3 regions of the Streptosporangium nanhuense genome follow, and region 1 is predicted to be linked to each of the others. Evidence: riboswitches for the same ligand, from Rfam matches in the RefSeq annotation. Region 1 holds a riboswitch; each other region holds the start of a gene.

Region 1 (6,780 bases):
ACTCCTTGTCACGCGGACGTAGATCTCGCGTCACGTCGCCGTACGCCGCACGTCGCCATCGGCCCGCCGGCGGATCCCGCGCCGGGTCCGCCCGCCCGGCCGCGCGCTCACACGGCCGTTCGCCCCGCACCCGCGCTCACACGGCCGTTCGCCCCGTACGCGCGCTCACACGGCCGTTCGCCCCGTACGCGCGAAAGCCCGGCTCACCGGTCGGGGTGAGCCGGGCCAGGCGATGGGGATCCAGCGGACTGCGATACCGCGGGATCCACCGGCCCTTCCCTGCGAATTCACGAAACGGCTACGTCAGACCGCCCGGACGGACTCCGCCTGGGGGCCCTTCTGCCCTTGCGTGATCTCGAACTCGACCCGCTGGCCCTGCTCGAGAGCACGGTAGCCATCCATCATGATCGCGGAGTAATGGACGAACACATCCTTACCACCGTCTACCGCGATGAAGCCGTAGCCCTTGTCCGCGTTGAACCATTTGACGGTGCCCTGCGCCACTTGCGACTCCTCTTACTGGTCTTAAGGACGACGCCCATTCCTCTCGCGAAGTCCTCAATCTCCGGGCGGACTTCGCCACGTCGATCGTTCCGACCATACCTGTGGGAACCGGTAGGGCAACAGAGTCAAGCACCAAACTACTGCTTTACGAGAGCTTTTAGTACGAGAACAAACTTTCACTATCACTATTAGTTAGTTAAGGGTTACATTCCCTATCTATCCCACAAATATGAGCCTGCGTCACAAAAGACGGCACCCGCCCGGCCGGAGCCGGGCGGGTGCCGTGGAGTCGCGGACGCCCCGGGGGCGGCGCGGGGCCGTCAGGGCCGCGCCGGGGCGGGAGAATCAGCCTCCGGCCACCGCCGGGATGATGGAGACCTGGGCGCCGGAGGGCGTGGCCGTGTCGAGGTTGTCGACGAAACGAACGTCCTCATCCCCGACATAGACGTTGACAAAACGTCGGATCTTTCCCGATTCATCAAGAATCCGGGCACCGATCCCCGGGAAGTCCGCGTCGAGCTTCTGAAGAACATCGCGCAGGGTCTCCCCCTCTCCGTTCACCTCGGCGGCACCATCGGTGTAAGTCCGGAGAATCGTCGGAATCCGCACAGAAACGCTCATAATTCAGTACCTTTCACGATTTCTAGGCGATAGCCGCACGGAATGCGTCAAGAGAAGGTCGAATCACCGCGGTCGGGCGGGCCTCCGCGGCCACCGCGTCGAGGGTCTTGAGACCGTCGCCGGTGTTGAGGACCACGGTCTCGGCGTCGGGGTCGAGCCTGCCCGAGGCGACCAGCTTGCGCAGCACTCCGACGACCACGCCTCCGGCGGTCTCGGCGAAGATGCCCTCGGTCCTGGCCAGCAGCCGGATCGCGTCGACGATCTCGGCGTCGGTGACGTCCTCGACCGCGCCGCCGGTGCGGCGGGCGATGTCCAGGACGTACGGGCCGTCGGCCGGGTTGCCGATCGCCAGCGACTTGGCGATCGTGTCCGGCTTGACCGGGCGGATCACGTCGTGGCCCGCCTTGTAGGCGGCGGAGACCGGGGAGCACCCCTCGGCCTGGGCCGCGAAGATCTTGTAGGGCTTGTCCTCGACCAGGCCGAGCTGGATCAGCTCCTTGAAGCCCTTGTCGACCTTCGTCAGCTGCGAGCCCGACGCGACCGGGATGACGATCTGGTCGGGGATGCGCCAGCCGAGCTGCTCGGCGATCTCGTAGGCCAGGGTCTTGGACCCCTCCGCGTAGTACGGCCGGAGGTTGACGTTGACGAAGCCCCACTGGTCACCCAGCTCGTCGCCGATGAGCTCGGAGCAGAAGCGGTTCACGTCGTCGTAGGTGCCCTCGATGCCGATGAGCCTGCCGCCGTACACGGAGGCCATGACGATCTTGGCCTGCTCCAGGTCGGAGGGGATGAACACGCAGGCGTCCAGCCCGGCCCGCGCGGCGGCGGCGGTCACGGCGCCGGCCAGGTTGCCGGTGGAGGAGCAGGACAGGGTGTGGAAGCCGAAGTTGCGGGCGGCCTCGACGGCGATGGCCACCACGCGGTCCTTGAAGGAGTGCGTGGGGTTGCCGGAGTCGTCCTTCACGTGCAGGGAGCGGATGCCCAGCTCGCGGGCGAGGTTGCCGGCGTTGACGAGCTTGGTCCAGCCGGGCGCCATGTTGGGCTTGGTGGCCACGTCCTCGGGGACGGGCAGCAGCGAGCGGTAGCGCCAGATGTTGGTCGGCCCCTCGGCGATCCGCTCCCGGGTCACACGCCCGAAGTCGTACGCGATCTCAAGGGGCCCGAAACACTCGATACAGGCGAAGCTGGGGCCGAGGTCGTAGCGGGCACCGCACTCTCGGCAGGAGAGGGCGACGGCGGGGCCGAAGCGCGGGTCACGCGCGTCGTCGGCACGGCCGGTCGAGGTGGTGGTGTTCTCAGTGGTTGCGAGCGCCATGAAGCGAGGCCTTTCCCTCATCTTCGTCTGGACCACCCTGGTCGCAGACCGGAATTGGCACCTGTCCCGGCCGACCTCGTTCAGATAACGAGTCTTGAACCGGGATGGTTGCCGGGGCTTCGCAGGGCCGGTCCCTCCACCCCTCTGGATGAGCAAATATTCAGTTAGGAACCTGACGCGCAGGTCCCAAGCACTCTACCTCGCCCTGCCGCCCTCCTGACTCCTTGTCTCACTGTGCGAGACACAGCGTGTTATCCAGCGGACAATCGGATCCGGAGCCCCGGTCGCGCGGCACTCGGCACGCGAACTGGACGGCGGGGGCCTCGCCCCTTCCCTCTCGTCGCCGCCGGAAGCGGCCCGCCGGAAGCGGCCCGCCGGAGACGGCCCGCCGGAGCGGTCACGGCACGCTGAACCCCAGCGTGTATCGGCCGGAGCCGCCCGCGGAGAACACCCGGTAGCGGTAGTAACCGGCCGTGCCGGTGTAGGAGATCTTCTCGTCGGGGCCCGCGCCGTTGGAGGTGGCGACGACCGGCCAGCCCGTGCCGTTCCACTTCTGCAGGTACAGATCGAAGTCGGTGCCGTCGGCGCCGTCCAGGCAGCCGTGGTGGACGCCCCTGACGGTCGACCGGTAGTACAGGTTCCGGGGCTGGTAGGCGGACTGGCCGACGGCCAGGGTGCCGGTGTAGGTGTTCGGGAAGCCGGTGCAGGTGCCCGTGACCGGCGGCGGCGGGTTGCCCGCGGTGGTCCTCAGGTCCAGGCCGTAGGCGGTGAGGATCTCGCCGACCGGCTGGAAGTAGGTGGTGCCGCCCTGGCTGCAGTTGCCCGAGCCGCCGGAGGTGACGCCCTGGGCCTGGTCGATGGAGATGAAGGAGCCGCCGGAGTCGCCGGGTTCCGCGCAGACGTTGGTGCGGGTCAGCTGGAGGACGGTGCCCTGGGGGTAGGTGACGCTGGCGTCGCGCTGCTGGATGAGGCCGCAGTGCCAGTCGGTGGTGGAGCCGGACCGGCAGACCGAGGCCCCCTCGATGGCGACGCGGGCGCCGGCGACGGGCACGGTGCCGCCCTCGCCGTTGTCCACCGCCGGGGTGGCCGTCCAGTTGGCGTTGGCCGCGATCCAGGAGTAGTCGTTGACCGGGAAGGACGATCCCCGGAAGGTGCCCTGGGCGACGCGGTTGTAGCCGGTCGTGGTCTCGCCCGTCCTGCCGCAGTGGCCCGCGCTGACGAAGCCGTCCTGGGTGCCCTTGAGAACGGAGAAGCCGACCGAGCATCGGCTGGTGACGCCGATGTAGTAGGCGGTGCCGCCCACCAGGTCGTACAGGGGCAGGGGGAACTCGGTGCTGGGCAGCACGACCACCGCCTCCGAGCTCACCCCCGTGCTCTCGACGAAGTTCTGGGCGTCCTCGGGTTTCGAGGAGAGGACGACCACCTTGTTGCTCTTCACGTCGACGAAGCGAGCGCTCGACACGAGCGGCTGCGGCGGCAACGTGGTGTCGAGCTCCTTCTTGATCTCCGAGAGCTCCGCCAGCGACCTGGGGACGACCTCGGCCGCGGCTCCCGCGGCGAGGATCTCGGGGATGTCGGCGGCGTCGGTGGTGGCCACCACCAGGGTGTGCGCGCTGTTCCCCCGGAGCCAGGTGCCGCCGAAATCGGGGCCGAGCCTCCTGCTCATCTGCAGCGCGATGGGGGTCAGGCGGGCCTCGTTGAGCAGGCGGGCCCGGGCCTGGGCCGGGGTCAGCCCCAGGTCGCGCTCAAGCGCCTCCAGCATGCCCGGCGGCGGTTGCAACGCGCCCGACACGACCGGCACGGCGGTGGCCGCGGACGGGGTGCCGACCGCGGCGGGGACACCCCTCGCCTCGCGTTGGGCACCGGCCGGCAGGGCGGCCAGGGCGAGCGCGGTGACCGTCAGGACGCATGCCGTGGTGACAGCGTGTCTGCGGGGCATGTGATCTCTCCTCGACCTCGGCTTTCAGAGCGTGAGGGGAGATGGCCATCTGTCACCGATCGATCACGTGACGTGGGCAACGCCACCCTAGATCAGGTGAGGTCGTCGAAGCCGCGCGCCACGCGGAGGGCGTTCTCGAACGGCTCCCACCGGCCGTTCCGGGCCCGGCACCGCTCGGACCCACCGCGGCCTCGGCCGGGGAGCCCTGCCCGGGAGGGAGGGGCAGCCGCTCAGCCTCCCGCGCCCGGCCGGGAAGGACGGGCGTCCGCCTCAGAAGCCGTAGGCGTCGCCCAGGGCGCCCTGGACGTACTTGCGCGCCTGGTGGATGCGCGACTTGGCGGTGCCCAGCGGGATGCGCAGCTGCTCGGCCACCTCGTTGTAGTCGAGCTGGCAGATGTCGCGCAGCACCAGCGCCTGGGCCAGGTCAGGCTTCTCGGCCTCCAGCGCCTCCATCGCGTCGAGCAGGTCCAGCCGGGACCCGGCGATGACGCTCACCCGGGCGACGTCCGGCTTCTGCAACGGCAGCTCGTCCGAGCTCTGCTCGGCGGCGCGGCGCTTCAGCGATCGGTAGGTGGTCCTGGCGCAGTTGGCGGTCACGATGTGCAGCCAGGTGCTGAACCGGGCACGGCCCTCGAAGCGGCCGATGTTGCGCGCCACCGCGAGCAGGGTGTCCTGGCAGGCCTCCTCGGCGTCCTGCCGGAAGGGGAGGATCCGCCCGCAGTGCCGCAGCACGGCCGGCTCGATCCGCCTCAGCAGCTCACCGAGAGCGCGGTGGTCACCTTGGGCGGCCGATCGGGCCAGTTCCTCGGTCATCTCGTCCAGCGCCATCACGGGCCCCCATCAGCGGTCACGGTCGCTGGACATCCTACGGTCGGGGATCGCGGATGGTGACCCTCCCTCCGCGCCACAAAAAGGGTGATACACCGGGGCTCATCACTCCACCTGCTGACAAGAGCTGACACAATTCGATGGACGCCGTTCCTTCCTTGACCTGAAGAGCAGGGACATCCCCACAAGGTGCCGGTTAACCTTGGGGGTCTCCACGCTCAAGGAGAATCGATGAGCGCGATCCTGGTTGCCTCCAACCGCGGCCCCGTCTCCTTCACCCTCTCCGAAGACGGTTCGCTGTCCATGCGCAGGGGAGGTGGCGGCCTGGTCTCCGGCCTCTCGGAGGTCGCGAGAGATCTCAACGTCCTGTGGGTCTGCGCGGCGCTGTCCGACGGCGACCGCGGCGCCGTGCGGCTGGCGCCCGGCGGCCGGCTCGACCAGGCGGGCTACGACACCGGCGCGTTGCGGATGCTCGACATCCCCCCCGCGACCTTCCACCGCGCGTACAACGCGGTCGCCAACTCCACCCTCTGGTTCGTCCACCACCTCCTCTACGACATCCCCAACAGGCCGCACTTCGACGCGAGGTTCCGCCGGGAGTGGGAGTCGTACCAGTCCTACAACGAGGCGTTCGCGATGGCGCTGGCCGAGGAGGCCCCGCACGGGGCGCGGGTGATGGTGCAGGACTACCACCTGAGCCTGGTCCCGGCCATGCTCAGGGGGGAGCGCCCCGACCTGCGGGTGGCGCACTTCTCGCACACCCCGTGGGCGCCGCCCGAATACTTCAACCTGCTCCCCGACGACGTCGCGACCGAGCTCCTGGAGGGCATCCTGGGTGCCGACCACGCGGGTTTCCTGACGGCCCGCTGGGGCGGGGCGTTCATGGACTGCTGCGAGACGGTGCTCGGCGCGCGGGTCGACCGCGGGGAGCGTACGGTCACGCACGCGGGCAGGACCAGCCGGATCGGCACCCACAGCCTGGGCGTGGACGGCAAGGCGCTCTGGACCAGGGCGTCGGAACCCGACGTGGAGTCCCACATGGCCGCGCTCCGCGCCCAGGTGGGCGACCGCAGGCTGATCGTGCGGATCGACAGGACGGAGCTGTCGAAGAACATCGTGCGGGGCCTGACCGCCTACAAGCAGTTCCTCGCGACCCACCCCGAGTGGCACGGCCGCGTCACGCACCTCGCCTTCGCCTACCCCTCCCGGCACGACCTGCCCGAGTACCGCGAGTACACCGCGGCGGTCCAGCGCTGCGCCGAGGAGATCGAGGACGAGTACGCCACCGAGGACTGGGACCCGCTGATCCTCAACGTCAACGACGACTACCCCCGCTCGCTGGCCGCCTACCGGCTGGCCGACGTGCTGCTGGTCAACCCGATCCGCGACGGCATGAACCTGGTGGCCAAGGAGGGGCCGATCCTGTCTCCGCACAGCGCGCTGGTGCTGTCGCGGGAGGCGGGTGCCGCCGCCGAGCTGGGCGAGCACGCGCTGACGGTCAACCCCTACGACGTCTCGGCCACGGCCGCCGCGCTGTACGCGGGCCTGACGATGCCCTCGGACGAGCGCGCCA
Region 2 (6,780 bases), on a different contig from region 1:
GAGCGCGTTCCCCCCCGAGGAGGCGCCCGCGCCGATCCCCAGTGTCTCGCGGGCCTTGAGCAGCCCTGCGCGGTCGTCCGCCACGATCACTGGAACCTCCCGGGGGTCCTCCGGCTCCCGGGCCGGAGAGGAATGACGGTCATCGGAATCCGCCGGTATCCGCCGGTCGCCTTCGCCGGGCGGATCCGGCTCACCGGATCAGCTAACCGGATCGGGTCGCCGGAGCGGGCACCGGGTCGGGCATCAGGTCCGGCATCGGGGCGGCACAGCGAGACCCTGGGACCGCGCCCCGCCTCCCGGGCCGCTCTCGTGCCCCACGGGCGCTCAGGGCCGCCCGCCGCCTCCTGCGCCACTCTCGTGTCCACCATGGCCACTCAGGTCCATATGTTGCCGCCCAGGGCGTCCAGGAGGCGCTCCGCGGCCTCCGGCTTGAGCAGCCCGGCCGCCAGCGCCCGGTCGGCGGTGAGCCTGGCGAGCGCCACATAGGCGTCCGCCGCCTCGGGGGCGGCGAGGATCAGCGCGTCCACGTGCCTGCGGACGGTCCCGGCGTCGCCGCGCACCACCGGGCCGGTCAGCCCGGCGATGCCGAGCCTCAGCACGTTCTCCAGGGCCGCGCCGAGCAGCGGGCCGAGCATCCGGCCCGGCTGCTCCACGCCGATCCTCTCCAGCAGCTCCGAGGACTCCGCGACAAGCGTCACCATGTGGTTGGCCGCCTGCGCCAGCGCCGCGTGGTAGAGCGGCCGGTCCTCGTCGGCGATCCAGACCGGCTCGCCCTCCATCTCGATGACGAGGGCCTCGGCCACCGGGCGGAGCGGGTCGGGAGCGGTCACCCCGTAGGAGATCCCGGTGAGGCGGCGCAGGTCGTCGTCGCGGCCGGTGAAGGTCATCACGGGGTGCAGCGCCAGCGGCAGCGCCCCGGCCTTGATCGCCGGGTTCAGCACGGCCAGGCCGTACGCGCCGCTGGTGTGGGCCACCAGCTTGCCGCGCAGATCGGCGCCGGTCTCGATCAGGCCGGAGACCAGGCCGGGCAGCACGTCGTCGGGGACGGTCAGCAGGACGAGGTCCGCACCGGCCACCACGTCCTCGGGCCGGGTGGGGACGAGCCCGAGCCGCTCGACCGCCCGCTCCCTGGAGGCGTCGGAGACACCGCTCGCCGCCACCACCCGGTGTCCCGCCCTGACGAGCGCGGCGCCGAGCGCCGAACCGACCCTGCCCGCTCCAACCACTCCGACGGCCAGCCGTGCCGGGCGATCGACTGCGTCCATGACGTCCCGTCCTTCGACCATGTGGGGCTCCGTGCCCGATTGACCAGCGTAACGGGCCAGGCCGTCGTAACCGCGGCAAGCCGCGTCTTCGGTAGCGGTCGGTAGCGGAGGCGGGGCTCTCCCCGAGCGGCCCGGACGGGCGAAGCGGGAGCGTAAGGGACCCGCCGGAGAACCCGCGGGCCCGGCTCACGCGGCGATCCGGACCGCGGCGCGCCGACGCGGCGTCGACGACGATCGCGTAAACCGGTGACAGAATGTAGTCATGCATTCACTCGAAGCGTCAGCCCGAGTCGATCTCGTTCCCCCGCCCCGGCGGGTAGCGTCTGAGAGCGTGTGGCTCACCTGGCGTGCCGCGATGGAGCATGCGCTCTACGGCGAAAGCGGCTTCTATCTCCGGGAGCGCCCCTCCAGCCATTTCCGGACATCGGTCGGCGCCTCCCCCGTCTTCGCCGAGGCCGTGCTGCGTGAGCTGGCCGCGATCGACGAGGCGCTCGGCGGCCCCGCCAGGCTCGACCTGGTCGACATCGGCGCCGGCGAGGGCGAGCTGGCGGCCGGCGTGCTGGCCGCGGCGCCGCCCGCGCTCCGGTCGAGACTGCGGGTGACCGCGGTCGACCTGGCGTCCCGGCCGCCGGAGCTGCCCGGGGAGATCGTCTGGGCGAGGGCCGCGCCGGACGGGATCCACGGGCTGGTGATCGCCAACGAGTGGCTCGACAACGTCCCGGTCGACGTCGCGGAGCAGACGGCGGACGGGCCCCGGCTGGTCATGGTCAACGTCACCGACGGTGAGGAGCGCCTCGGCGGCAGGCCCTCGGAGGTGGATCTCGCCTGGCTGGACCGATGGTGGCCGATGCGGACCGTCGGGGAGCGGGCCGAGATCGGCAGGCCGCGCGACAGGGCTTGGGCGTCGGTGATCGTACGGCTGGCGCGCGGCCGGGCGGTCGCGATCGACTACTCCCACGCCCTGGACGACCGGCCGCCGTACGGCACGCTGGCCGGATACCGCGACGGGGCGATGGTCGCGCCCGTGCCCGACGGCTCGTGCGACATCACCGCCCACGTGGCGCTCGACGCCTGCGCGGCCTCCGGCGAGAGCGCCGGGGCCGTCACGACGGCGCTGACCACGCAGCGCGAGGCGTTGCGCGCCCTCGGGGTCACCGGAGGACGCCCCCCGGTCGAGCAGGCCGGGAAAGACCCGCGCGGCTACCTGCAGGCTCTCGCCAGGGCCTCGGAGGAGGCGGAGCTCATCGCGGCGGGCGGCCTCGGCGGGTTCGGCTGGCTCTCCCAGAGCCGTCACTGACCCGCCGGGCCGATGCCGGCCGTCCCAGTGCCGCCGCCCACCCGCCGCACCGATGCCGGCCGTCCCGGAGCCGTCACCCGACCCGCCGCACCGATGCCGGCCGTCCCAGTGCCGCCGCCCACCCGCCGGGCCGATGTCGCTCCGGCGGGGCCCACCGCCCGGGACGGATCCCGCTCGCCGACGGGTCCCGCTCGCCGGCCGGGATTCGGCAGGTTCTCAGACCCGCACATCGAGGGAGGTCAGGCCCCGGATGACGTAGCCCGGGCCCCAGGAGGGCTCGGCGGCGAGCTCCATCTTCGGCGCTCTGCGCAGCAGGGCGCCGAAGGACTCGATCAGCTCGACCCTGGCCAGCGGCGCCCCCAGGCAGAAGTGGATGCCGGCGCCGAAGGAGATGTGCGGGTTGTCGGCCCGGCCCACGTCCAGGCGGGCGGGGTCGGCGAAGACCTCGGGGTCGCGGTTGGCCGAGCCGAACAGCAGCGCCACCTCGGCGCCGCGCGGGATGTCGACCCCGCCCACCGAGACGTCCTCCAGCACCCAGCGCTCGAACATCTGCAGCGGGGTGTCCCAGCGCATCAGCTCCTCGACCGCCGTGGGCAGCAGCGCGTGGTCGGCGCGGAGCCGGTCCAGCTCGGCCGGGTTGCGGAACAGCGACCACCAGCCGTTGCCGGTGACGTTGACGGTGGCCTCGTGCCCGGCGTTGAGCAGCAGCACGCAGGTGCCGACCAGCTCCTCCTCGGTGAGCCTGTCACCCTCGTCGGCCACCAGGGCGAGCGCGCTGATCAGGTCGTCACCGGGGTCGGCCCTGCGGGCGCGGGCCAGCTCGACGAGGTAGGCGGAGAACTCCTCGGCCGCCCGTACGGCCGTGTGCTGGGCCTCGACCGACGGCTGGAGCTCGTACATGCCGCAGATGTCGGCCGACCAGGGCCGCAGCAGGTGCCGGTCGGCCTCGGGGACGCCGAGCATCTCGGCGATCACGGTGACCGGGAGCGGCTCGGCGACCTCGGCGATCAGGTCTCCGCCGCCGCGCTCGACGAAGGCGTCCACCAGCTCCCCGGCCATGCGGGCGACCTTGGGGCGGAGCGCCTCGACCATACGGGGGGTGAACGCCTTCGACACCAGCCGCCGGAGCCTGGTGTGCACCGGCGGCTCGACGTCGAGCATCCCCGCCCTGATCACCCGCCAGAACGGGTCCTGGAACCCGGGGTCGTCCGGCCTGCCGAACTCCTGGTGCGAGGCCACGTGCAGGTAGGAGCGGCCGAGCCTGCGGTCCCGCAGCAGCGCGTTGACGTCGGCGTGCCTGGCCACCAGCCACTGGCCGGTCGGCTCGAAGAAGCTGACCGGCCGCTCCCGCCTCAGCTCGTCGTAGACGTCGTAGGGATGGGCGACGAATTCCGGATTCCAGGGATCAAAGAGCACGTAGGCATCGTAATCCCCGGCTCAGGATCAGGCCCGTTCGTCCGGCTTCCCCCTCTCGGCGGGCTCGTCGGCGCGACCCGACGGAGCCGCCTGACCCACCGGGGTCTCCGGGGTCTCCGGGGTTCCCGGAGCGGCCTCGCCCTCGGCCTCGTAGCGGGCTCGCAGCTCGACCGGCTTGCGCTTCGCCTTGCCGCGCATCCGGATGTTCAGCAGCTCCACCAGCAGCGAGAACGCCATGGCGAAGTAGATGTAGCCCTTGGAGATGTGCTGCTCGAACCCCTCGGCGATGAGCACGACACCGATCAGCACCAGGAAGGACAGCGCGAGCATCTTGATGCTCGGGTGCCGCTCCACGAAGCGGCTGATCGGCCCGGAGGCGACCAGCATCACGATGACCGAGACGATGACGGCCGCGATCATGACACCCAGCTCGTCGACCATGCCGACCGCGGTGATCACCGAGTCGAGCGAGAAGACGACGTCGAGGATCATGATCTGGATGATCACCGAGGTGAAGGACGCGGCCACCTTGCCCTCGGAGTGGCCCGAGTCGCCCTCCAGGCTGCCGTGCATCTCGTGGACGCTCTTGCCCAGCAGGAACAGGCCGCCGAGTATCAGGATCAGGTCGCGCCCCGATATCCCCTGCCCGAAGACCTCGAACATCGGTTCTGTGAGCCTCACCACCCACGACAACGCCAGCAGCAGCAGGAGGCGGCTGATCAGGGCGACGGCGAGGCCCAGCCTGCGAGCCCTGTCACGCTGCGCGGGCGGGAGCTTGCTCACCAGGATCGAGATGAAGATGATGTTGTCGATCCCCAGGACGATCTCCAGGGCGACAAGGGTGAAGAACCCTATCCATATCTCCGGGTTGGTCACCCAGTCCATTGCTTTCTCCTTCGTCGGTCGGCGCTTGGGACACACCGTCGGCCAACTGCCCGAACGCTTCTTCGGCTGACTGCCAGGACGACCGGGAGACGCCCGGAGTTCCTCTCCTTCATCACGCTTCGCTGTCAATTCGCCGGGCGCTCCCGAAGGCGCCCGTCCAGGCTCTGATATCGGGTTGATCACATTTCGGACTTGCGAGGCACCGCGGGGTGTCGGTTATAGTTCCCCCGTAGGTCATGAGTGCCAGTGACAAGCCCCGGCTCGCTGGCCGGCAACCCTCGCGTCCGCGGCGGGGTGCCCCGGGTGAGGACCTGGTCCGGCACGAGGTGTGCCGGGCAAGCGCGGGCTCCAGGCACCTGTGTCACGGGTTGGGGTCCGATGACCTCGAAGGAGCCCTGGCATGTCCACCCTGACGATCTTCAGCACCCCCGAGAGCCTCGTCCCCGCTCACGCGAGCACCCCCGAGACCCGTACGCCGGGTGACCGCCCGATCCCGGCCGTGCTCGGCTCGGACCTGGAGGTCCCGGTCAGGGGCGGCAGGCTCGTCCGCTACGCCAACCTCGACTACGCCGCGAGCGCCCCCTGTCTGGAGCCGGTGAGCGCCGCCGTCGCCGCCGCGCTCCCGGCCTACTCCAGCGTCCACCGCGGCGCCGGGTACGCGTCCCAGCTGACCACGGCCCGCTACGAGCAGGCCAGGCACACGGTGCGCGCCTTCGTCGGCGCCCGGCCCGACGACTCGGTGATCTTCACCCGCAACACCACGGACGCGACCAACCTGCTCGCCCGCAGCCTGCCCGAGGGCACCACCGCCGTGGTCTTCGACACCGAGCACCACGCCTCGCTGCTGCCCTGGGAGCGGGCCGTGCGGCTCGCGGCCCCCGCCTTCCCCGGCGAGGCCGTCCGGGCCGCCGACGACGCCCTCGCCTCGATCGACGGCCCCAAGCTGCTGGTCGTGACCGCCGCCTCCAACGTCACCGGGGAGCTCTGGCCGATCGCCGCGCTGGCCCACATCGCCCACCGCCACGGGGCCCGCGTCCTCGTCGACGCCGCGCAGCTCGTCCCGCACCGCCGCCTCAACCTGACGGCGCTCGACCTGGACTACGTGGTCTTCTCCGGCCACAAGCTCTACGCGCCGTTCGGCACCGGCGCGCTGATCGGCCGCTCCGACTGGCTGGCCGAGGCCGAGCCGTACCTGCGGGGCGGCGGCGCGGTGAAGGCCGTGAACGACGACGGCACCGAGTGGCACGACGACCCCGAGGCCCGGCACGAGGCCGGGACCCCGAACGTGCTGGGCGCCGTCGCGCTCGCCGCGGCCTGCGACGCCCTGACCGCCACCGGCTGGACCCCGCTGGTCCGCGAGGAGGAGCGCCTCCTCGGGCGCCTGCGCGCGGGCCTCGCCTCCGTCCCCGGCGTCCACGAGCTGTCCCTGTGGGGCCCGGACCACCCGCGCGTCGGCATCGTCTCCTTCGTGGTGGACGGCTTCACCGCCCGCGAGGTCGCCGAGGCCCTGTCCGGCGACTACGGCATCGGCGTCCGCGACGGCAAGTTCTGCGCCCACCCCTTCGTACGGCACCTGCTGGGCGCCAAGGACGGCGGCTGCGACGACGTCACCGCCTCCGCCGTCCGCGCCTCCATCGGCATCGGCACGACCTCCGAGCACGTCGACCGGTTGGTCGAGGCCCTGCGGGATCTTGCCTCGCGCGGCTGACGTGACAGCATGGCCCTATGACTGAAGGCGCGCCCCGCGAGCTGAACGTGGGAATGGGGGCGGGCGCCGAGGCCGTGCGGGGGGCGTACGGCAAGGAGCTCGCGACCGAGGACATGATCCTCAACATCGGACCGCAGCACCCCTCCACGCACGGCGTGCTGCGGCTGCGGCTCACGCTGGACGGGGAGCGGATCAGCGCGGCCGAGCCG
Region 3 (6,780 bases), on a different contig from region 1:
GGGCCTGGCGAAGCCGCCGGTGGCCCGGCCGCCGACGACCCAGGGGCCGAAGGCGAACCTGCGGGGGTGCGGGGTGCCCGACCTGTCGAGCAGGCGCCGGTCGGCGGGCCGTACGTTCACCAGGCCCGACTCCTCGTCGAGCTCGCCCCGGTCGCGGAGCGCGGTGATGAGCGGGTCGACGGCCCGGCTCACGCTGGGCGCGGGCAGCCTGGCCTCGACGAGGGTGGTGGCCGCCACGCCGCCGGGCACGGTGGGGCTCTGCGCCCGCCAGCGCCCGTCGTGGTGGTCGACCTTGAGGTCCGCGCCGAGGAAGGTGACCACCCCGGCCCTGGCCAGGGCGCGCAGCTCCTCCAGCCGGGGTCCCGGCGGGCCGCTGGCGAGGTGGCTGAAGAACCCGCCGAACCACGGGTCGAAGATGCCCGCCTCGGCGAGGACGCCGTAGACGGAGAGCAACCCGAGGATCATCGCGTGGTCGGCGCTGTGCGCGGGGTCGGAGCGTCGCCGCAGGTCGGCGGCGAGATAGCCGTGCATCCACTTCCGCAGGCCCGCCTGGTCGCCGAACCGGATGCCGGTCAGCGGCCGGTCGAGCCGGTCGAAGTCGAGCCGGTCGAGGTGCCGAGGCACGGTCTCGCGGATCAGTTTGCGCATCCCGAGACTGCGCCACTCCTCGGCCGCGTAGACCTCCTCGAACTCCGCCCATCCCCGCTTGGCGCGCCCGGGGTGGGCGGTGACGAGCTCGTGGTAGTACGCGAAGGCCAGCTCCTTGGCGACCAGCGGCCACACGTCCCTGCGGAAGTCCCACGGCCCCTCGCCCAGCGCCTCGCGGGTGAGGAAGCGCGGCACCGGCGGGCGGGTGCCCGTGAAGGGGTAACCGGTCTTGGAGTGGTACGGCACGCCGCGCCGCGACCCCACGTGCAGGAGCGGCTCGCGCCCGTTGGGCAGGTAGACCAGCTCCCCGTCGTACTCGCGGACGAACCGGCCGCCCCGGCCCGAGGTGAGCAGCACCATCAGGTCGACGAAGGCCAGCCCCATCCCCCGCATGATCACCGGTTCCCCGGCGGGGATGCCGTCCAGGTCGAGGTCCGCCGCGTAGCCGGTGGGCAGGTAGCGCAGCCCCGCGCGCGCCGCCAGGCCGGCCAGCGCGCCCTCCTCCCTGGTCGGGGTCACGTCGCCGTGCCCCTGGGCCAGGATCACCGCGTCCGCCTCGATCGTCCGGCCGTCCTCCAGCGTCACCACCTGGCCGCCGGGGACGTCGGCGAGGTCGACGGCGCGGGCGTCGTGCACGTGCACCCGGACGCCGCGCGGGGCGTTCGCCACCGCCTGCCGGAAGACGTGGGAGAGGTAGCCGTTCTGCACCGGGCGGGAGGCGAACCGGCCCGGGTCGCCGCCGAGCCACTCGGCCAGCGTGGGTCCTGGCCGGATCGGCCCCTCGCAGCGCACCGACTCGTCGGTGAAGAGCGTCACGTCGGCGGCGGCGGAGTTCATCCAGAGCAGGTCCGGCTGGTCGTGGCGCCAGACGCGCCCGCCGCCCGGCGGGTGGGGGTCGATCACGTGGACGTCCAGCGACGGCCAGCCGAGCAGGTCGGCGGCGTTGGCGCAGATGCGCTCCACCAGGCAGGTGCCCGTCGGCCCCGCGCCGACGACGGCGATCGAGGCGCTCATACGGCGGCTCTGCGGTGCGGCTGGTCCCAGTCGGCGCGCAGTGGCTCGACCGGGATCCGCCAGGCGTCGGTCTCGCCCTTCCAGGGGGAGATGGCCGTGAAGTCGGTGTTCTCGCGGAAGGCGGGGTGGGCGTACAGGTCCCTGGCGTAGTCCCACAGGTTGGGGAAGGCGGTCAGCGGGCGCTCGCTGATCCTGGCCGCCGGGTTGTCGCTCAGGTCGAAGCGGAGCAGGGTCGGCCAGAGCCGCACGTCCGGCTCGGTGATCCCCGAGCCGAACAGGAACCTGCGGTCGGCCAGGCGGTCGTCCAGCTCATCGAGGAAGGCGACCACGGACGCGCGCGCCTCGGTGTACGCGGTCTCGGTGGTGGCCGCCGCCACGCGGCCCGCCGCCGTGTTGACGATGTCGTGGATCCTCGTGTTGAGCTCGTCGATCTCCGGCCTGAGCTCCTCGGGGTAGAGGTCGGCCTCGGGGTCGCCGCCGAACCGGGTGGCCAGGTCGATCGTGATGTCGGGGAAGTTGTTGCTGACGATGCGGCCGGTCGTCCTGTCCCACAGGACCGGCACCGAGACGTGCCCGTCGAAGCCGGGCTCGGTCGCCTCGTACGCCTGCCGCAGGATGGTGAACCCGTTGACCGGGTCGGCGCCGCGCCGCTCGCGGAACGCCCACCCGCGGCCGTCGCGCTCGTCGTCGACGTAGGAGAGCGAGACCACGTCCTGGAGTCCCTTGAGGGAGCGCACGATGGCCGCGCGCTGCGCGTACGGACAGACCGCCGCGACGTAGAGGTGGTAGCGGCCCGGCTCGGCGGGGAAGGCGGGTGTGCCGATGCGCCCCTGGAAGGGGTAGCGCGGGCCGGGCCTGCCACCGGGCCGGTAGTGGCCGTGGGTGCCGAGGTCGACGGGGCTCGCGTGGTTCAGTGTGCTGGTCTTCGACATGTGGCACTCCCGGGCATGTCTCGGTGACCCTGGTGAGGGGGTCCGCGCTTGCGGCACGCCCACCGTGCCGCCAGGTCTCCCCCGGGGGCACCCCGCCGCGGTGCGAGGGTTGCCGGTCAGCCGGCCGGGGCTTCTCACTGACACTCTTAACCTATTTAGAAGGTAGGAAATACATAGATCTCTGTCAAGCCTTAGTGTTGGGGAATGTCCTATGAGAGCGTGAATGTGGTCTATCGCAAGTACGACGGATCACTGCACTGGCACCACCGCGGCCTGCTGCTCGGCGAGGACGAGTACGGAGTGTGGACGGGCTGCGTGGCCGACTCCAGCGGCTACAAGGGCGACGGGGACGCGGTCGCCTGGCCGCATCCGTTCGTGATGCTCTTCCCCCGCGACGCCTGGTGGACGGCCGCCTTCAACGCCGCCCCGCACAAGTACGAGATCTACTGCGACATCTCCACGGTGCCGGAGTGGAGGGACGGCGAGGTCACCATGGTCGACCTGGACCTCGACGTGATCCGGATCCGCCGCAACCTGCTGAAGGGCCGCCCGAGCAAGGTCTTCCTGGACGATGAGGACGAGTTCGAGGAGCACCGGGTGAAGTACGCCTACCCGTCCGACGTGGTGGAGAGCGCCCGCGCCTCGGCCGCCTGGCTGATGGAGGCCGTCGGCGCCGGCACCGCCCCCTTCGGCGCCGCGCCGCGCTGGCTCGCCCTGGTCACCTGAGCCCCGGCCGTTCGATCGTCCGGGGTCCGGCGCGGCGCGTCCCGTACGGACGGCAGTGCCGGGGGCGCCCTTCCGGCACGGCCCCCGGCACTCCCCCGCCCTCTCGCGGTCTCAGCGGGTGCGGTTGCGGAACAGCCTGCCGGAGAGGACCGCCGAGACCAGCAGGAAGCCGCCGCACCAGGCCAGCGCCTTCCACGGGTCGCTCCCCACCGGCCGGTCGAGCAGCAGACCGCGCACGGACTCGATGATCGGCGTGGCCGGCTGGTTCTCCGCGAACCCGTGCAGCCACGCGGGCATGGTGTGCACCGGGACGAAGGCGCTGCTCGGGTAGGGCAGGAACATCACCAGGAAGGTGAAGCCGCCCGCCGCCTCCGGCGTCCTGGACAGCAGGCCGACCACGGCCGAGACCGCGGAGACGGCCAGCACGAACACCACCAGGACGCCCGTCGCCGCGGCCCAGCCGGCCAGGCCCGCCTCCGCCCGGAAGCCGAGCAGGAACGCGACGGCGAACACGATGGCGAGCGAGGTGAGGTTGCGCACGGTGCTGGCGGCCACGTGCCCGCCCAGGAACGCCCCGCCGCCGACGTCCATCGACCTGAACCTGTCGACGATCCCCCGGCTCATGTCATGGCTGACGGCGACCGCGGTGAGCGAGGCTCCGTAGGAGGCGCACATGACGAGGATGCCGGGGACGGCGTAGGTGACGTAGTCGACGCCGGTCTGGATCGCGCCGCCGAACAGGTAGACGAACAGCAGCATGACCAGGACGGGCATCAGGAACGAGGTGAGCAGCGCGTCGAGGTTGCGCAGCGACAGGCGGACGGCACGGCCGGTCATGACCGGCCAGGCGACCCAGGCGGCAAGGTCAGACACCGGCCCGCTCCCCGTCCTTCAGCTCCCTGTTCGTCAGCGCGAGGAACGCGTCGTCGAGCGTGGCGCCCCGCACGGTGAACCTCTCGACCGCCGAACGCCCCGGGTCCACCTCGTCCAGCAGGGCACGGATCCCCGCGGCGCTCCCGTCCGTGGCCGCCCCGACGGTCAGCCTGCCGGGATCGGTGTGGACGGCACGCGCCCCGAGAAGGCGCGTCACCTCGGCGAACGACCGGGCGTCGGCCAGGACGAGGTCCAGCCGCCAGGCGGCGACCCTCGCCTTGAGCTCGTCGGCGGTGCCCTCCGCCACCACCCTCCCGCCGTCGAGCAGCGCGATCCTGTCGGCCAGGCTGTCGGCCTCCTCCAGGTACTGGGTGGTGAGGAAGACCGTGGTGCCCGAGCCGGCGAGGCGGGTGATCACCTCCCACATCGCCTGCCTGCTCCGCACGTCGAGCCCCGTGGTCGGCTCGTCGAGGAAGATCACCGACGGCGCGCCGACCAACCCCGCGGCCAGGTCCAGGCGTCGCCACATGCCCCCCGAGTACGTGCCGACCCGCCGCCTTCCCGCCTCGGCCAGGTCGAACCGCTCCAGCAGCTCGGCCGCCCTGCGGCGGGCCCCTCCGCGTGACAGGCCGGACAGGCGGCCCATCATCCGCAGGTTCTCCTCGCCGGTGAGCAGTTCGTCGACCGCCGCGTGCTGGCCTGTCAGGCTGATGGCGCGGCGGACGCGGCGGCGGTCGCGCACGACGTCGAACCCGGCGACCGTGGCCCGTCCCGCGTCCGGCGTGACCAGCGTCGCCAGGGTGCGCACGGTCGTCGTCTTGCCCGCGCCGTTGGAACCGAGCAGCGCGTACACGCTGCCCTTGGCCACGCGCAGGTCGACGCCGGTCAGGACGGCGACCCGGCCGTAGGACTTGGTGAGGCCGCTCACCTCTATGGCTGGCTCCACTACCCCTCCTGTGTATGACGTACGCTCTACTGTTTATGGCATACGCGGCATTGCGTAAGGTATACACTCGCAGGAAAGGACGGTCAAGCCCGGGAGCGCGATGGAAGTGCCGGAGAGCGTGGAGATCGCCTGGGGCCTGCGCGAGCGGCCGGGCAAGGGGCCCAAGCGCACCCTGAGCCTGGAGCACATCGTGGAGGCCGCCCTGCGGGTGGGCTCGGCGGAGGGGCTCGCCGCGGTCTCGATGAGCAAGATCGCCACCGAGCTCGACGTCTCCACGATGGCGCTCTACCGCTACGTCTCCTCCAAGGGCGACCTGCTCATGCTCATCACGGACGCGGTGCTCGGCCCGCCTCCCCCGCTCCCGGAACCCGGCGACGACTGGCGGCACGGCGTCCACCGCTGGGCCTCCGCCATGCGCGCCGCCCTGCAGCGGCACCCCTGGTCGCTGCGCATCCCCATCACGGGCCCGGGGATCATGCCCAACCACGTCGCCTGGCTGGAGGCCGGACTGCGCTGCCTGCGCGGCACCGGGCTCGACCCGGGCACGAAGACGGCGGCGCTGCTGCTGGTCAACGGCTTCGTCAGGACCGAGGTCGGGCTCCTGGCCGATCTCCAGGAGTCCTTCGACGCCTCAAAGGTCACCGACGAGGAGGCGCTGTCCGGCTACGGCCGGGCGCTCTCCAAGCTGACCGACGCCGAGCGCTTCCCCGAGATCCACGAGCTTCTCGAGGCCCGGGTCTTCGACATGTCCAGCGGCCCCGAGGACGAGTTCCTCTTCGGCATGGACCGCATCCTCGACGGCCTCGCGGTGCTCGTGACCGGAGAACCGCCCACCTGATCCGGGACGGCCCCACGCCCGGCCCGCGCGCGAAGAGACCTGCGGGAGCGAGAACCCGGGTCGCCTGAAAGGACCTGCCGGGGACCTGCAGGGGCGGGAAGCCGGGTCGCGTAAAAGGACCTGCCGGGGCGGGAACTCGGGACGCCCCTCCCGGCTCGCGTAAGAAAGGACCTACAGGGGCGGGAACCCCGGGGCGCGGCGCTCGACGAAGCTGGCGACGCCCTCGACGAAGTCCGGCCGGCCGAAGGACTCGGCCATCAGGCGCGTCGCGGCCTTCTCCGACGTCTCCAGGCTCTGCTGCCAGTCACCCCAGACCTGACGCTTGATCACCGCCATCGAGGCCGGGGAGCTGTGCGTCGCCAGCTCGTGGGCGTAGGCCAGCGTCTCCTCCATCAGCCTCTCCCCGGGCACCGACCGGCCGGCCAGGCCCAGCTCGTACGCCTCGGCGCCGGTGAAGGTACGGCCCGACAGCAGCAGGTCCATCGCCTTGGCCTGACCGGCCAGGCGGGGCAGGACCCACGACATGCCGTACTCGGCGATCAGGCCGCGCCGGGCGAAGGCGGTGGTCCACTTGGCCTCTGCGGCGGTGAAGACCAGGTCGCAGAGCAGGGCGTGGACCATGCCGAGCCCGGCACAGGCGCCGTTGACGGCGGCGATGATCGGCTTGCGGACCGTGGTCGGGAAGGTGGTGGGGCGCGGGTCGGGCTGCCCCGCGTAGGAGCCGTCCTGAAGGGAGGTGAGCGTCTGGAAGTCCGCCCCGGCGCAGAAGCCCCGCCCCGCGCCGGTGACCACGATCACCCGGA

Evidence for each region. Region 1 has a riboswitch for S-adenosylmethionine ahead of thrC (threonine synthase). Riboswitches for the same ligand answer to the same signal wherever they lie in the genome.
Region 2: linked by a shared signal. The riboswitch ahead of AC5L38_RS15640 (aminotransferase class V-fold PLP-dependent enzyme) and the one ahead of thrC (threonine synthase) in region 1 are both predicted to bind S-adenosylmethionine.
Region 3: linked by a shared signal. The riboswitch ahead of AC5L38_RS37055 (glutathione S-transferase C-terminal domain-containing protein) and the one ahead of thrC (threonine synthase) in region 1 are both predicted to bind S-adenosylmethionine.

What each region holds. Positions count from the first base shown of each region.
Region 1 covers NZ_JCADBG010000044.1:1,351-8,130, forward strand. Annotated here, with positions in the region: gene AC5L38_RS42285 (cold-shock protein) at 304-504, opposite strand; gene AC5L38_RS42290 (MoaD/ThiS family protein) at 850-1,125, opposite strand; gene thrC (threonine synthase) at 1,148-2,440, opposite strand; SAM riboswitch class I at 2,455-2,595, opposite strand; gene AC5L38_RS42300 (S1 family peptidase) at 2,838-4,379, opposite strand; gene AC5L38_RS42305 (RNA polymerase sigma factor) at 4,650-5,207, opposite strand; gene AC5L38_RS42310 (alpha,alpha-trehalose-phosphate synthase (UDP-forming)) at 5,439-6,780, shown strand, end outside.
Region 2 covers NZ_JCADBG010000007.1:101,379-108,158, reverse strand. Annotated here, with positions in the region: gene panC (pantoate--beta-alanine ligase) at 1-63, opposite strand, end outside; gene AC5L38_RS15660 (Rossmann-like and DUF2520 domain-containing protein) at 375-1,265, opposite strand; gene AC5L38_RS15655 (SAM-dependent methyltransferase) at 1,621-2,562, shown strand; gene AC5L38_RS15650 (cytochrome P450) at 2,779-3,978, opposite strand; gene AC5L38_RS15645 (TerC family protein) at 4,006-4,863, opposite strand; SAM riboswitch class IV at 5,096-5,211, shown strand; gene AC5L38_RS15640 (aminotransferase class V-fold PLP-dependent enzyme) at 5,264-6,571, shown strand; gene AC5L38_RS15635 (NADH-quinone oxidoreductase subunit D) at 6,589-6,780, shown strand, end outside.
Region 3 covers NZ_JCADBG010000027.1:31,683-38,462, reverse strand. Annotated here, with positions in the region: gene AC5L38_RS37060 (FAD/NAD(P)-binding protein) at 1-1,662, opposite strand, end outside; gene AC5L38_RS37055 (glutathione S-transferase C-terminal domain-containing protein) at 1,659-2,594, opposite strand; SAM riboswitch class IV at 2,634-2,746, opposite strand; gene AC5L38_RS37050 (DUF402 domain-containing protein) at 2,799-3,320, shown strand; gene AC5L38_RS37045 (ABC transporter permease) at 3,432-4,193, opposite strand; gene AC5L38_RS37040 (ATP-binding cassette domain-containing protein) at 4,186-5,139, opposite strand; gene AC5L38_RS37035 (TetR/AcrR family transcriptional regulator) at 5,240-5,977, shown strand; gene AC5L38_RS37030 (enoyl-CoA hydratase-related protein) at 6,149-6,780, opposite strand, start outside.